DNA from 2 places in the Paenibacillus sp. FSL R5-0908 genome. Region 1 is predicted to be linked to the other one. Evidence: a T-box and tRNA genes for the amino acid it is inferred to sense, from the RefSeq annotation. Region 1 holds a T-box; the other holds one or more tRNA genes.
What was found. A T-box is a leader RNA that pairs with one kind of tRNA and senses whether it is charged. The one in region 1 lies ahead of metG (methionine--tRNA ligase), so its partner is inferred to be a tRNA-Met.
Positions count from the first base shown of each region.

Region 2: it encodes a tRNA-Met, which carries the amino acid that the T-box ahead of metG (methionine--tRNA ligase) is inferred to sense. The anticodon was not compared.

Region 1 is NZ_JBBOUV010000001.1:4,574,436-4,580,986, forward strand. Features, by position in the region: gene MKZ09_RS20800 (LysR family transcriptional regulator) at 1-851, shown strand, start outside; gene metG (methionine--tRNA ligase) at 861-2,507, opposite strand; T-box leader at 2,551-2,812, opposite strand; gene MKZ09_RS20810 (DUF4362 domain-containing protein) at 2,946-3,410, shown strand; gene htpG (molecular chaperone HtpG) at 3,472-5,352, opposite strand; gene MKZ09_RS20820 (VOC family protein) at 5,606-6,028, shown strand; gene MKZ09_RS20825 (LysR family transcriptional regulator) at 5,999-6,551, opposite strand, start outside.
Region 2 is NZ_JBBOUV010000001.1:6,404,234-6,410,784, forward strand. Features, by position in the region: gene MKZ09_RS28915 (BMP family ABC transporter substrate-binding protein) at 1-398, opposite strand, end outside; gene MKZ09_RS28920 (AraC family transcriptional regulator) at 727-1,482, shown strand; tRNA gene MKZ09_RS28925 (tRNA-Leu) at 1,619-1,697, opposite strand; tRNA gene MKZ09_RS28930 (tRNA-Cys) at 1,712-1,785, opposite strand; tRNA gene MKZ09_RS28935 (tRNA-Gly) at 1,796-1,870, opposite strand; tRNA gene MKZ09_RS28940 (tRNA-Gln) at 1,877-1,951, opposite strand; tRNA gene MKZ09_RS28945 (tRNA-His) at 1,971-2,046, opposite strand; tRNA gene MKZ09_RS28950 (tRNA-His) at 2,090-2,165, opposite strand; tRNA gene MKZ09_RS28955 (tRNA-Trp) at 2,189-2,262, opposite strand; tRNA gene MKZ09_RS28960 (tRNA-Tyr) at 2,269-2,354, opposite strand; tRNA gene MKZ09_RS28965 (tRNA-Thr) at 2,360-2,435, opposite strand; tRNA gene MKZ09_RS28970 (tRNA-Phe) at 2,464-2,539, opposite strand; tRNA gene MKZ09_RS28975 (tRNA-Asp) at 2,550-2,627, opposite strand; tRNA gene MKZ09_RS28980 (tRNA-Met) at 2,653-2,729, opposite strand; tRNA gene MKZ09_RS28985 (tRNA-Val) at 2,747-2,822, opposite strand; tRNA gene MKZ09_RS28990 (tRNA-Glu) at 2,878-2,952, opposite strand; tRNA gene MKZ09_RS28995 (tRNA-Ser) at 2,971-3,063, opposite strand; tRNA gene MKZ09_RS29000 (tRNA-Asn) at 3,067-3,142, opposite strand; rRNA gene MKZ09_RS29005 (23S ribosomal RNA) at 3,203-6,128, opposite strand; rRNA gene MKZ09_RS29010 (16S ribosomal RNA) at 6,361-6,551, opposite strand, start outside.

The sequences.
Region 1 (6,551 bases):
AATATTTTATGGCGATAGCTGAGGAAGGACAGATTACATCTGCAGCCAAAAAACTGCAAATGGCCCAGCCTCCGCTGAGCCAGCAGCTAAAGCTCCTGGAGGAAGAACTAGGTGTAAAGCTAGTGGAACGAGGTCCACGCAGCGTGCAGCTCACTGAAGCTGGAGCCATTTTGCGGGACCGTGCCCTACAAATTCTGGAGCTGGCAGATTCCACTGCCCGTGAGCTCACTGATTTTGTCAAAGGTTTAAAAGGAACCCTAGCCATTGGTACAGTTTCTTCCTCTGGAGCTACGTTGCTTCAAGATCGGCTATGTGAATTTCACAAAACCTATAAAGGTGTAAAGTTTGAGATACATGAAGGAAATACCTTTAGAATCATTGACCTCTTGAATAAAGGTATTGTCGAAGTCGGGATTGTTAGGACACCCTTTAATGGTACAAATTTAGAATGTCTTTACACACAAGCTGAACCTATGATTGCCGTAATGACACCTGAGTATGACTGGAAAACGGATGAAAACTTTATGAAGATCGGTGAGCTAAAGGATAAGCCGCTTATTATCTACCGCCGTTTTGAGCAGCTTATCCGGGAAACATGTCTTGAGAACGGCTTTGATCCGCTGATTTTCTGTATGAATGATGATGCTAGGACAACACTGCTCTGGGCAAACGCTGGTCTTGGCATCGGAATCATCCCCAAATCCGCTTTCGAATTAACGAGTAACAGTAATTTGATCTATAAAGAAATCAGTAGTGAATCACTACGCACACGGGTCGCCGCCGTCTGGATTAAGGATAAATACTTATCATCATTGGCTTCCAAGTTTATTGAAAGCTTCAGGAATGGATAAATACCAGCTCTATTTATTCACTTGCTGTTGATCTAGCCTATCCTCTTCTTCCTTAATACGGCTAATATCAATTCGTTCAAACAATAATTGTAAATCAGTAACCTGTTGGTAAGGGGGCACCGAGCAAGGCTGCCAATTCGGTAGTGCTAACGATAGGAACCCCCTGATCTTGTCACAAGAGAACGGTAGAAACGGATGCAACAAATTCGCTAAGTTCGCAATAATCTGCACACATGTGTATATTGCAGAATCACAAGAAACCTGATCCTCTTTTATCTGTATCCAAGGTTTTTGCAGATCGAAATACTGGTTTGCCTTGCGCACATAAGAAAAAATATACTCCAGCGCATCTTTAAGATTCCCAGCCTCAATAAGCCGCCCTGATTCCAAATACAAGAGGTCGATATTGTCCTTCCACCCCTTATCCAATTGCCCATTTGGCACTTTCCCTTCATAAAACTTATCTACAAAAGCCAAAGAACGATTCACAAAGTTACCAAATGCTCCAAGCAGCTCTCCATTATGGCTATAAATAAACTCTCTCCAGGAAAAATCCGTGTCCCGCTTCTCGGGTCCATTGGCAATTAAGAAATAACGAACAGAATCTGGCTGATACCGCTCTAAAATATCAGGTACCCAGACCGCCCAATTTCGGCTAGTGGAGAACTTCTGCCCTTCAAGGGTTAAATATTCGCTAGATATAATCCTGTCCGGTAAATGCAGACCCCCTGCTCCTAATAACACAGCCGGCCATATTAAGGTGTGAAAAGGAATATTGTCTTTCCCATGCACATAATAAGCGGTATTCTCCCCTTTTTCCTCTAACCAAAAATCCTCCCAGCTTCCTCCGGACTGTGCAGCCCACTGCTTACTGGCTGATAAATAACCACTTACCGCCTCAATCCAAACATAAATTTTTTTATCTTCAAATCCAGCCACAGGAACATCTACACCCCAAGACAAGTCTCTTGTTACCGCGCGGTCCTGCAGCTCTTCTTGTAAATAACGTTTGGTCAGTTTTATAGCGTTTTCTCTCCAAAATTGTGCTTCCTCTACATATTCCGTTAATTCAGACTGAAAATTAGATAAGCTAAGATAATAATGTTCTGTCGGCCGTTCTGTTGGTGTATTCCCACATAATTTGCAGACTCTGTCTAACAAATCGGCAGGATCTAGAATCGTAGAACAATAATCACATTGATCCCCTCGCGCCCGCTGGCCACATACCGGACAAGTCCCTTCCACATATCTGTCTGGCAAAAAGCGCTGATCCACCTCGCAGTAACATTGCGCAATGGTTTTTTTATATAAATGACCATTCTCTAGCAGCTTTGTAAACAACTCTTGCACGACCTTATGATGCTGCGGTTGATCCGTTCGAGTATATAGATCATAACTAAATCCCAGCTGTTCAAAACACTTCAGAAACTCTTCATGATATCTGCTTGCAAAAGCTCCGGGCGTAATCCCTTCATTTGCAGCCTGAACTGCTACGGGTGTGCCATGGCAATCACTGCCTGATACATATAATACGTTATCCCCTTTGGAGCGAAAATATCGTGCCAGCACATCCCCAGGCAACACGCTGGATAATCTCCCCAAATGTAAAGATCCATTCGCATACGGCCAAGCACCACCTATAAACACATTACTCATTAACCTTCTCCTCCTTTTTTAGACAACAAAAAAACTCCCATCCACAAAGGACGAGAGTTCTACTCACGTGTTACCACCTAATTTTATAAATGCCTCATGACATTTACCTCTTCAGGTACGACGTTAATTAACGTTTATACCCTAGCACTGTAACGGATGCAGGTTCCGGCGCAGCCTACAACCCATAAGGTTTCGATGCGCAGCTCTGAGACCATATTCCCAAGGGTTTTCTTTACTCCTTTTCAGCGACCGGAGCTCTCTGTTGAAAGAATTGCCGTGGTACTCTTTCTCTTCTTTGCTTTTACATATTCAAGTTACAGAAAATAATACTCAATTTGTAGTTTATTGTCAATATGAAACATCAAGCTCACTGTAACTTTTCCAGTTAATCTCCGTCTTTTATATAAATACGTTACAACGTTACAAGGAGGTCCTTCAGTGAAAAAAGTAAATTTACTTATACTCTCTGTTCTTTTACTAGCAGGAGTATGGGGTTGTTCCGATAATAAAGTTAATTCTGTTCCCAAAAGTGAACCCTATACTTCCAAAGAAGCCATCAGTAGAGGGGATATTGTTTCTATTGAAAAAGTGTACAACCTAGATAAATTCGAGCAATTTATAACGAATCTCTCCAGCAAAAAAGCAGACAATATACGCGTTACAAGTTACACAGATGAAGGCGATCCCATATTTAAGGATTTGAAATTTGACGGTAACGTGATTAATTATAGCTATGATACCTCTAATGATGCATTCGGTGGAAGCAACACAGGAGTCAGAACCGATACCTGCTCCGAAGTGACGAGTAAAAAAAGCACACACGGTGAAATCATCTATTCGATTAGCAGTTGCACAAAAAATGACTCTGAAATTGATTACTACCTTTTTCGCACAACAAAATGAAATGCTGAAATAAAAAAGACCACCCAATCATAATACAATTGGATGGTCTCTGTACTTCATATTATTTCATGATTTTGCAAATATCATTGGTGAATTGAACAGGATCACTAACCTGTAGACCTTCGATCAACAGGGCTTGGTTGTACAGCAGGTTCGTATATAAACCGAGCTTTTCTTTGTCGTTCTCTGCTGCCGCCTTCAAGGACTGGAACACTTCGTGATGGATGTTGATTTCGAGTACCTTATCCGCTTGCACCTCTTGGCCATTCGGCATCGATTTCAGGATTTTCTCCATCTCGATGGTCAGTTCACCTTCGGCAGAAAGACATACCGGATGAGTCTTTAAACGTTTGGAAGCTTTAACATTTTTCACTTTGCCGGACAGGATGTCCTTCATCGCTTCAAAAAGCTCCTTGTTTTCGTTCTCTTCCGCTTCCGTTGGCTTGTCCGCTTCGTCGGCTTCGATCCCCAGATCTCCGCTGGATACGGATTTAAATTCTTTTTCCTTATAAGACTGAATCATCTTGATCGCAAATTCATCAATATCATCAGTGAAGTAGAGAATTTCATACCCTTTATCCGATACAAGCTCGGTTTGCGGGAGCTTCTCGATTCTGTCGATCGACTCTCCGGAAGCATAGTAGATATACTTCTGATCTTCTGGCATTCTTGAGACGTATTCGTCCAGCGTAACCAGCTTCTTCTCCTTAGAGGAGTAGAACATCAGCAAATCTTGAAGGGTGTCTTTGTGCATCCCATAATCGTTATAAACACCAAACTTAAGCTGTCTGCCAAAAGCATTATAGAACTGCTCATATTTCTCTCTTTCATCCTTCAGCAGGCTTTGCAGTTGGCTTTTTACCTTGTTCTTAATGTTCTTAGCGATCAGAGTCAGCTGACGGTCATGCTGGAGCATCTCTCTGGAAATGTTCAAGGAAAGATCCTCTGAGTCCACCATACCTTTTACAAAACTGAAGTAATCAGGCAGCAGATCCGCACATTTGTTCATGATCAGCACACCGTTGGAATAGAGCTCAAGTCCTTTTTCATATTCCTTTGTGTAATAGTCAAACGGCGTATTTTCTGGGATGAACAGGATTGCATTGTACACTACAGCACCATCAGCACTGATATGAATATGTTTAAGCGGCTTATCGAAGCCGTAACGTTTCTCTGCATAGAAGTTATCGTAATCTTCTGTAGTAAGCTCGCTTTTGTTCTTGCGCCAGATTGGCACCATGCTGTTTACGGTTTGTTCTTGAACAACTTCTTCGAACTCGTTCTCCGTGCCTTCTTTTGGCTTTTGCTCCTTCACGTCCATTTTGATTGGGAAACGGATGAAGTCGGAGTATTTTTTAATGATGGATTTCAGGCGATATTCTTCCAAATATTCATCATATTGATCTTCTTCCGTATTCTCTTTAATCTTCAAAATCACATCAGTGCCGACAGAATCCTTCTCGACAGTCTCGATGGTATAGCCGTCAGCGCCCTTAGACTCCCATTTAAAGGCCTCGTCACTGCCTAATGCTTTACTGATCACTATAACGTCATCAGCCACCATGAACGCAGCGTAGAAGCCCACCCCGAACTGCCCGATGATGTTGTGGCCATCTTTAGCTTCGTTCTCTTTCTTAAAAGCAAGAGATCCACTCTTCGCGATTGTACCTAAGTTATTCTCTAACTCCTCTTGTGTCATCCCGATACCTGTATCGGAAATCGTCAAGGTTCTGTTCGCCTTATCGGCGGTCACTTTAATATAATAATCCTCTTTATTGAAGACCAGGCCTTCATCAGCTAATGCTTTGTAATAGATCTTATCAATCGCATCACTTGCATTGGAAATCAGCTCACGCAGGAATATTTCCCGTTGTGTATAAATGGAGTTAATCATCATTTCCAGCAATCTTTTCGATTCGGCTTTAAACTCTTTTTTGGCCATGAATAAATAAATCTCCTTTCAAAATAACCTTATTATTCATCATTCCGTGATTAGCACTCTTCTTAGATGAGTGCTAATTCTTCTTTTTATATAACATAAACTGATTTTCAATGTCAAATTTTTTGGCTACTTTCATATGAAAATAAAACCATTTACAATTCCCTTGCAATCCTATTGATTGTATGATTTAAATAGATTAGATACATAATTTCCAAATAAAGGTTTATCCATTTCGGATTTGGGAGGTCTTTAAATGAATGAACAAGCGATGTCCGCTTTAAATTCCACAATAAAAAGCCCCGTAAAGAACTTAATTGGCAGTGTATTCATTCCCGTACATGATATTGAAAAATCCCGTCGCTGGTATTGCCAAGTCCTGGGGCTTCCAGAGACAGATTGTAAGATCATGAACGGTCATTTATGCCCGCTGCCTATGCAGGGAAACACTGGAATCATCCTGGATACGATGCCGTTGTGGGGCGGCTTAGAACCTGAAGGAACACCGCCCATTACAACACCAGCTTTTTTGTTACTGACCGATGATTTGCAAGCCTCTTTCAATTATGTGAAGGCTCTCGGTGTAGAGCTAGTAACTGAAATTCAAGATGAGCATTGGTTTGTTGTGAAAGATCCTGATGGGAATAAATTAATGATTTGCAAGCAACATTTGGATTAAAAATTGCAGCGGTTGTGATTTCCACTTCTTAGGGTGCATCAGAAGCTGCAGATCAAAGTGAATTTCGGGATGAATAAAGGACAGCTCCGCCAAGCTTCCTCGTTCAATTTCTTCCTCTGCCACGATTTTTGGTAACAAAGCAATTCCAAGACCATTCATTACACAACGTTTGATGGCCTCCAGATTCGAAAGCTCAAAACCTATGCGGAAGATGATCCCGTGCTCTTTTAACAAATTCTCGAACAGACTGCGGTAAATACAGCTTTCCTCCGAGACTATTAGTTCACAGTTATTCAGATCGTGTAGGGTTACCGTATCCATCTGGGCAAGCGGATGATGAATGGGGGCTATCAATACAAGTGGCTCATCTCTGACGATCGTACGCTCAAGGATGGAATCCGCAGTGGTGCGATCCAACATTAAGCCTAGATCTACTTCGCCATCTTTTATTTTGGCAAGAAGATTAGCTTCCTGCATCGTTTGCAGATGAATATCCAGCTTCGGAAATTTAGTCCTTAGCTGC
Region 2 (6,551 bases), 1.8 Mb from region 1:
AATTTTTTGTCTGGATACAAGTCTGCCGTTGCATTAAACATCTCTGTAATTTCAGAACCGCCAGAAATAATTACATCCCAATCCTCGGAAGCGATATCGTTAAATGTTGGCTCCCATTTCGTTTTATCAACGCCCATTTCAACAACCTTTGTTACTGCACCTAGTTCATCCTTAACCTTTTGCAAGCCGTTATTAGCGGAATCAAAAAATGATTTATCCCCAAGTGTCCCCGGAATCAGCAATACAACCTTCAGTTTATCCCCTGAACCTGTTTCTCCACCCTCAGCAGCGTTTGATCCAGTATTCGCAGAAGAACCATTATTGGACGTGTTATTCCCACATGCTGTGACCAGAACCATCACCATTAATAACAACAAAGAAAGAACTTTTTTATTCATTACTCTATTCCACCCCTAATTTTAGTTGGTTAGTAATCCGCAGAATCCCCATCTTCACGCATTGTATAATTCACGGTTCAAATGGAAATTTTCTTTTTTCCAAATAAAGTATCATTAAAAGTAATAAATTTAACGTTTAGGCTCAAAAATAGCAATAAAAATACCATTATTATTAATAATCCGCTTTATTTCCGAACGAGATGGCCAGTCAGGTTGCGAACTTTCGGATTTATTGATACGATCATAACAAATATTATTAAAAATAATTATATGATTTCGGTCATAGTTTTGTACGATTCGGCTAAAACATAAGTATTGGAGGATCATCATGGATCGTGTTCTATATATTGTAAGTGCCACACATGAGCTAAATACTTATATCCCTCCACACCAGCATGAATGCTACGAACTAGTCTATTATTTACAGGGGGTAGGGACAACCAATGTTGGCCCCCGAAGTTACCATTTTCGCTCCTCTTCTTTCGCGCTTGTGCCACCCAATCATAAACATGACGAGCACCACCGTGAGGATGCAAATGTATTATTTGTAGGCTTCCACTCGGAACACCCTAATATGAGTAATCTGCTCGGCGTATATGAAGATGATAAAGATCAGACCGTTCTTCAAATCCTGCTGCGAATGAAAGCAGAGTTTACACGCAAGCAAGACGGATTCTCTGAGCTTCTAAACCTACAAATGAGCGAGATTACCGTCCATCTTATGAGGCTTCTTAGTGCCTCTGGATATCAATCCCCAACAGAAGACCGAGTACAATATGTCCTTAATTATATGAATGAGCATTATCGCCATAAATTGTCCGTCGAAACACTATCAGAAATGTCCGGATATAGTTACGATCGTTTTCGCCATCTGTTTAAAGAACGTTTCGGATCTTCACCTCTGCGGTATTTGCTGTTAAAACGCCTGGATTATGCAAAATCCCTATTACGTCATACTCAGATGCAAATCTCTGAAGTATCCGCTGCTGCAGGTTTTGTGAACGATGCCCAATTCTGCAATATGTTTAAACGAGAGATAGGTCTTACCCCGCGAGCATTCCGCATTAATAATCAATCAGGTTAATCACTAATCAGATTAAAAAAGCCGTTGATATAGAGAAACTCCTCTATTCAACGGCTTAATGCTGTAAACCCAAGAACATAAAGAAAAAAGGTTTGTAAGATTGCTTATAAAAGCATTCTTACAAACCTTTTTAAGATACCGGCGAGAGGACTCGAACCTCCACGGTTTCCCACTCGATTTTGAGTCGAGCGCGTCTGCCATTCCGCCACGCCGGCACATATGAACTAAATGGAGGCGCCACCCAGATTTGAACTGGGGATAAAGCTTTTGCAGAGCTTTGCCTTACCACTTGGCTATGGCGCCATGTAAATTTTGGAGCGGACGACGGGAATCGAACCCGCGACCCTCGCCTTGGCAAGGCGATGCTCTACCGCTGAGCCACGTCCGCATAAAATGGCTGGGGATATAGGATTCGAACCTATGAGTGACGGAGTCAAAGTCCGTTGCCTTACCGCTTGGCTAATCCCCAATAACATTTTAAAGTAAAATGGGGCGACTGATGGGTCTCGAACCCACGAATGCCGGAACCACAATCCGGTGCGTTAACCCCTTCGCCACAGTCGCCATATTAAGTTGAGATTGTTGCCATTATTCATTTTAAAGTAAATGGGGCGGCCGATGGGTCTCGAACCCACGAATGCCGGAACCACAATCCGGTGCGTTAACCCCTTCGCCACGGCCGCCATATTAAACTTTAGAAAGAACTTGGCAGGGGCAGCAGGAATTGAACCCACACCAACGGTTTTGGAGACCGTTGTTCTACCTTTAAACTATGCCCCTAAAAACTGGTGGAGGATGATGGATTCGAACCACCGAACACTCACGTGAGCAGATTTACAGTCTGATGCGTTTGGCCACTTCGCTAATCCTCCAAGGATGGTGCCGGCGAGAGGACTTGAACCCCCAACCTACTGATTACAAGTCAGTTGCTCTACCAATTGAGCTACACCGGCATGGCACTCATTCTTTTGTGATGATAAATGGTGGCTCGGGACGGAATCGAACCGCCGACACGAGGATTTTCAGTCCTCTGCTCTACCGACTGAGCTACCGAGCCATGATGAAAATGGCGGAACCGACGGGATTCGAACCCGCGATCTCCTGCGTGACAGGCAGGCATGTTAGGCCAACTACACCACGGTTCCAAAAGATATAATTGCTTAAGTTAATTGGTTGCGGGGGCAGGATTTGAACCTGCGGCCTTCGGGTTATGAGCCCGACGAGCTACCGGGCTGCTCCACCCCGCGTCAGTAAGAAAATGTTATGGTGGAGGCTGAGGGGATCGAACCCCCGACCCTCTGCTTGTAAGGCAGATGCTCTCCCAGCTGAGCTAAGCCTCCATAAACAACAATTGTTATTGTACCAAAGTCCACTAGGATAAATCAAGTGAAAATTTGGTGACCCGTATGGGATTCGAACCCATGTTACCTCCGTGAAAGGGAGGTGTCTTAACCCCTTGACCAACGGGCCATACTAATTAAAAATTTGTGGCGGAGAGAGAGGGATTCGAACCCTCGAGACGCTTGTGGCGCCTACACGATTTCCAATCGTGCTCCTTCGGCCAAACTCGGACACCTCTCCATATGGCTCCCCGAACAGGACTCGAACCTGTGACAACTCGATTAACAGTCGAGTGCTCTACCAACTGAGCTATCAGGGAATATTCATACCAGGCTTGATGCCTGAAAACTGAATCCGAAACAAATCTGCATTCTAAGTATAGGATAAGCCCTCGACCGATTAGTATTGGTCAGCTCCATGCATTGCTGCACTTCCACCTCCAACCTATCTACCTCGTCGTCTTCAAGGGGTCTTACTAATTGGGAAATCTCATCTTGAGGGGGGCTTCACGCTTAGATGCTTTCAGCGCTTATCCCGTCCGTACGTAGCTACCCAGCCATGCTCCTGGCGGAACAACTGGTGCACCAGCGGTACGTCCATCCCGGTCCTCTCGTACTAAGGACAGCTCCTCTCAAATTTCCTGCGCCCACGACAGATAGGGACCGAACTGTCTCACGACGTTCTGAACCCAGCTCGCGTACCGCTTTAATGGGCGAACAGCCCAACCCTTGGGACCTACTTCAGCCCCAGGATGCGATGAGCCGACATCGAGGTGCCAAACCTCCCCGTCGATGTGGACTCTTGGGGGAGATAAGCCTGTTATCCCCAGGGTAGCTTTTATCCGTTGAGCGATGGCCCTTCCATGCGGTACCACCGGATCACTAAGTCCGACTTTCGTCCCTGCTCGACTTGTAGGTCTCGCAGTCAAGCTCCCTTATGCCTTTGCACTCTGCGAATGATTTCCAACCATTCTGAGGGAACCTTGGAACGCCTCCGTTACTCTTTAGGAGGCGACCGCCCCAGTCAAACTGCCCGCCTGACACGGTCCCCGTACCCGGTAAGGGTACTAGGTTAGAACCTAGATACGATCAGGGTGGTATCCCAACGGCGCCTCCACCGAAGCTTGCGCTCCGATTTCTACGGCTCCCACCTATCCTGTACAGATCGTACCCAAATTCAATATCAAGCTGCAGTAAAGCTCCATGGGGTCTTTCCGTCTTGTCGCGGGTAACCTGCATCTTCACAGGTATTAAAATTTCACCGGATCTCTCGTTGAGACAGCGCCCAAGTCGTTACGCCATTCGTGCGGGTCAGAATTTACCTGACAAGGAATTTCGCTACCTTAGGACCGTTATAGTTACGGCCGCCGTTTACTGGGGCTTCGGTTCATAGCTTCGGGTTACCCCTAACCACTCCCCTTAACCTTCCAGCACCGGGCAGGCGTCAGCCCGTATACTTCGCCTTGCGGCTTCGCACAGACCTGTGTTTTTGCTAAACAGTCGCTTGGGCCTTTTCACTGCGGCCCCCTCGTGCTATTCACACTACCGGGGCACCCCTTCTCCCGAAGTTACGGGGTCATTTTGCCGAGTTCCTTAACGAGAGTTCTTCCGCGCGCCTTAGAATTCTCTTCTCGCCTACCTGTGTCGGTTTGCGGTACGGGCACCTTCTCCTGGCTAGAGGCTTTTCTTGGCAGTGTGAGATCATGACCTTCGCTACTATAATTTTCGCTCCCCATCACAGCCCAGCCTTAACGATGTGCGGATTTGCCTACACACCAGCCTCACTGCTTAGACGGACATCCATCAGTCCGCGTCACTACCCTCCTGCGTCACCCCATCGCTCATAGCGGATTACGGTGGTACAGTAATTTCAAACTGTTGTCCTTCGACTACGCCTTTCGGCCTCGCCTTAGGTCCCGACTTACCCTGAGCGGACGAGCCTTCCTCAGGAAACCTTGGGCTTTCGGCGGATCAGATTCTCACTGATCTTTTCGTTACTCATACCGGCATTCTCACTTGTGTAGTGTCCAGCGCTCTTTTCAGTACACCTTCAACCCCTACACAACGCTCCCCTACCCCAGATGCAAAGCATCTAGCCATAGCTTCGGTGGTGTGTTTAGCCCCGTTACATTTTCGGCGCAGAGTCACTCGACCAGTGAGCTATTACGCACTCTTTCAATGGTGGCTGCTTCTAAGCCAACATCCTGGTTGTCTGTGCAACTCCACATCCTTTCCCACTTAACACACACTTGGGGACCTTAGCTGATGGTCTGGGCTGTTTCCCTTTTGACAATGGATCTTAGCACTCACTGTCTGACTCCCGGCAATAAGTATATGGCATTCGGAGTTTGACTGAGCTTGGTAATCCTTGCGGACCCCGCACCCAATCAGTGCTCTACCTCCACTACTCTTATACCGAGGCTAGCCCTAAAGCTATTTCGGGGAGAACCAGCTATCTCCGAGTTCGATTGGAATTTCTCCGCTACCCCCACCTCATCCCCGCACTTTTCAACGTACGTGGGTTCGGGCCTCCAGTGCGTGTTACCGCACCTTCACCCTGGACAGGGGTAGATCACACGGTTTCGGGTCTACGTCCACATACTAAGTCGCCCTATTCAGACTCGCTTTCGCTGCGGCTCCACCTTCTCGGCTTAACCTTGCATGTTAAACGTAACTCGCCGGTTCATTCTACAAAAGGCACGCCATCACCCATTAATAGGGCTCTGACTTTTTGTAAGCACACGGTTTCAGGTTCTATTTCACTCCCCTTCCGGGGTGCTTTTCACCTTTCCCTCACGGTACTGTTTCACTATCGGTCGCCAGGTAGTATTTAGCCTTAGCAGATGGTCCTGCTGGATTCATACGGGGTTTCACGTGCCCCGCACTACTCGGGATCCGTCTCGGAGAGAACACAGTTTAGGTTACAGGGCTTTTACCTCTATCGCGGGCCTTTCCAGACCTCTTCACCTACCATATTCCTTTGTAACTCCATGTGAGACGTCCCACAACCCCTAAGAGCAAGCTCTTAGGTTTAGGCTGTTCCGCGTTCGCTCGCCGCTACTGACGGAATCACTATTGTTTTCTCTTCCTCAGGGTACTTAGATGTTTCAGTTCCCCTGGTCTGCCTCTACATTTCCTATGTATTCAGAAATGAGTAACTGCGAATTACCACAGCTGGGTTTCCCCATTCGGACACCCCCGGATCAAAGCTTGCTTACAGCTCCCCGAGGCAGTTTCGTTGTTCGCCACGTCCTTCGTCGGCTCCTGGCGCCTAGGCATCCTCCGTGTGCTCTTATTAGCTTAACCTTGATTCTTCCGAAGAAAAATCTCACTAATAACATTTACTTGTTTACACAAGTTGCTAAAAGATGTTCTAAAACGCAAATTCGTTTCGGTATCCAGTTTTCAAGGATCAAGTCTTACTTGAGAGCTTAAACTCTCAAAACTGAGCAACGAGTGAGTAACAGGCCTAAACCTGAGTTTTGGAAGCTGAGCTTCCGATTTGAATGTCTTCATTGCAGAAGACGATTCTCCATAGAAAGGAGGTGATCCAGCCGCACCTTCCGATACGGCTACCTTGTTACGACTTCACCCCAATCATCTACCCCACCTTCGGCGGCTGGCTCCCTTGCGGGTTACCCCACCGACTTCGGGTGTTGTAAACTCTCGTGGTGTGACGGGCGGTGTGTACAAGACCCGGGAACGTATTCACCGCGGCATGCTGATCCG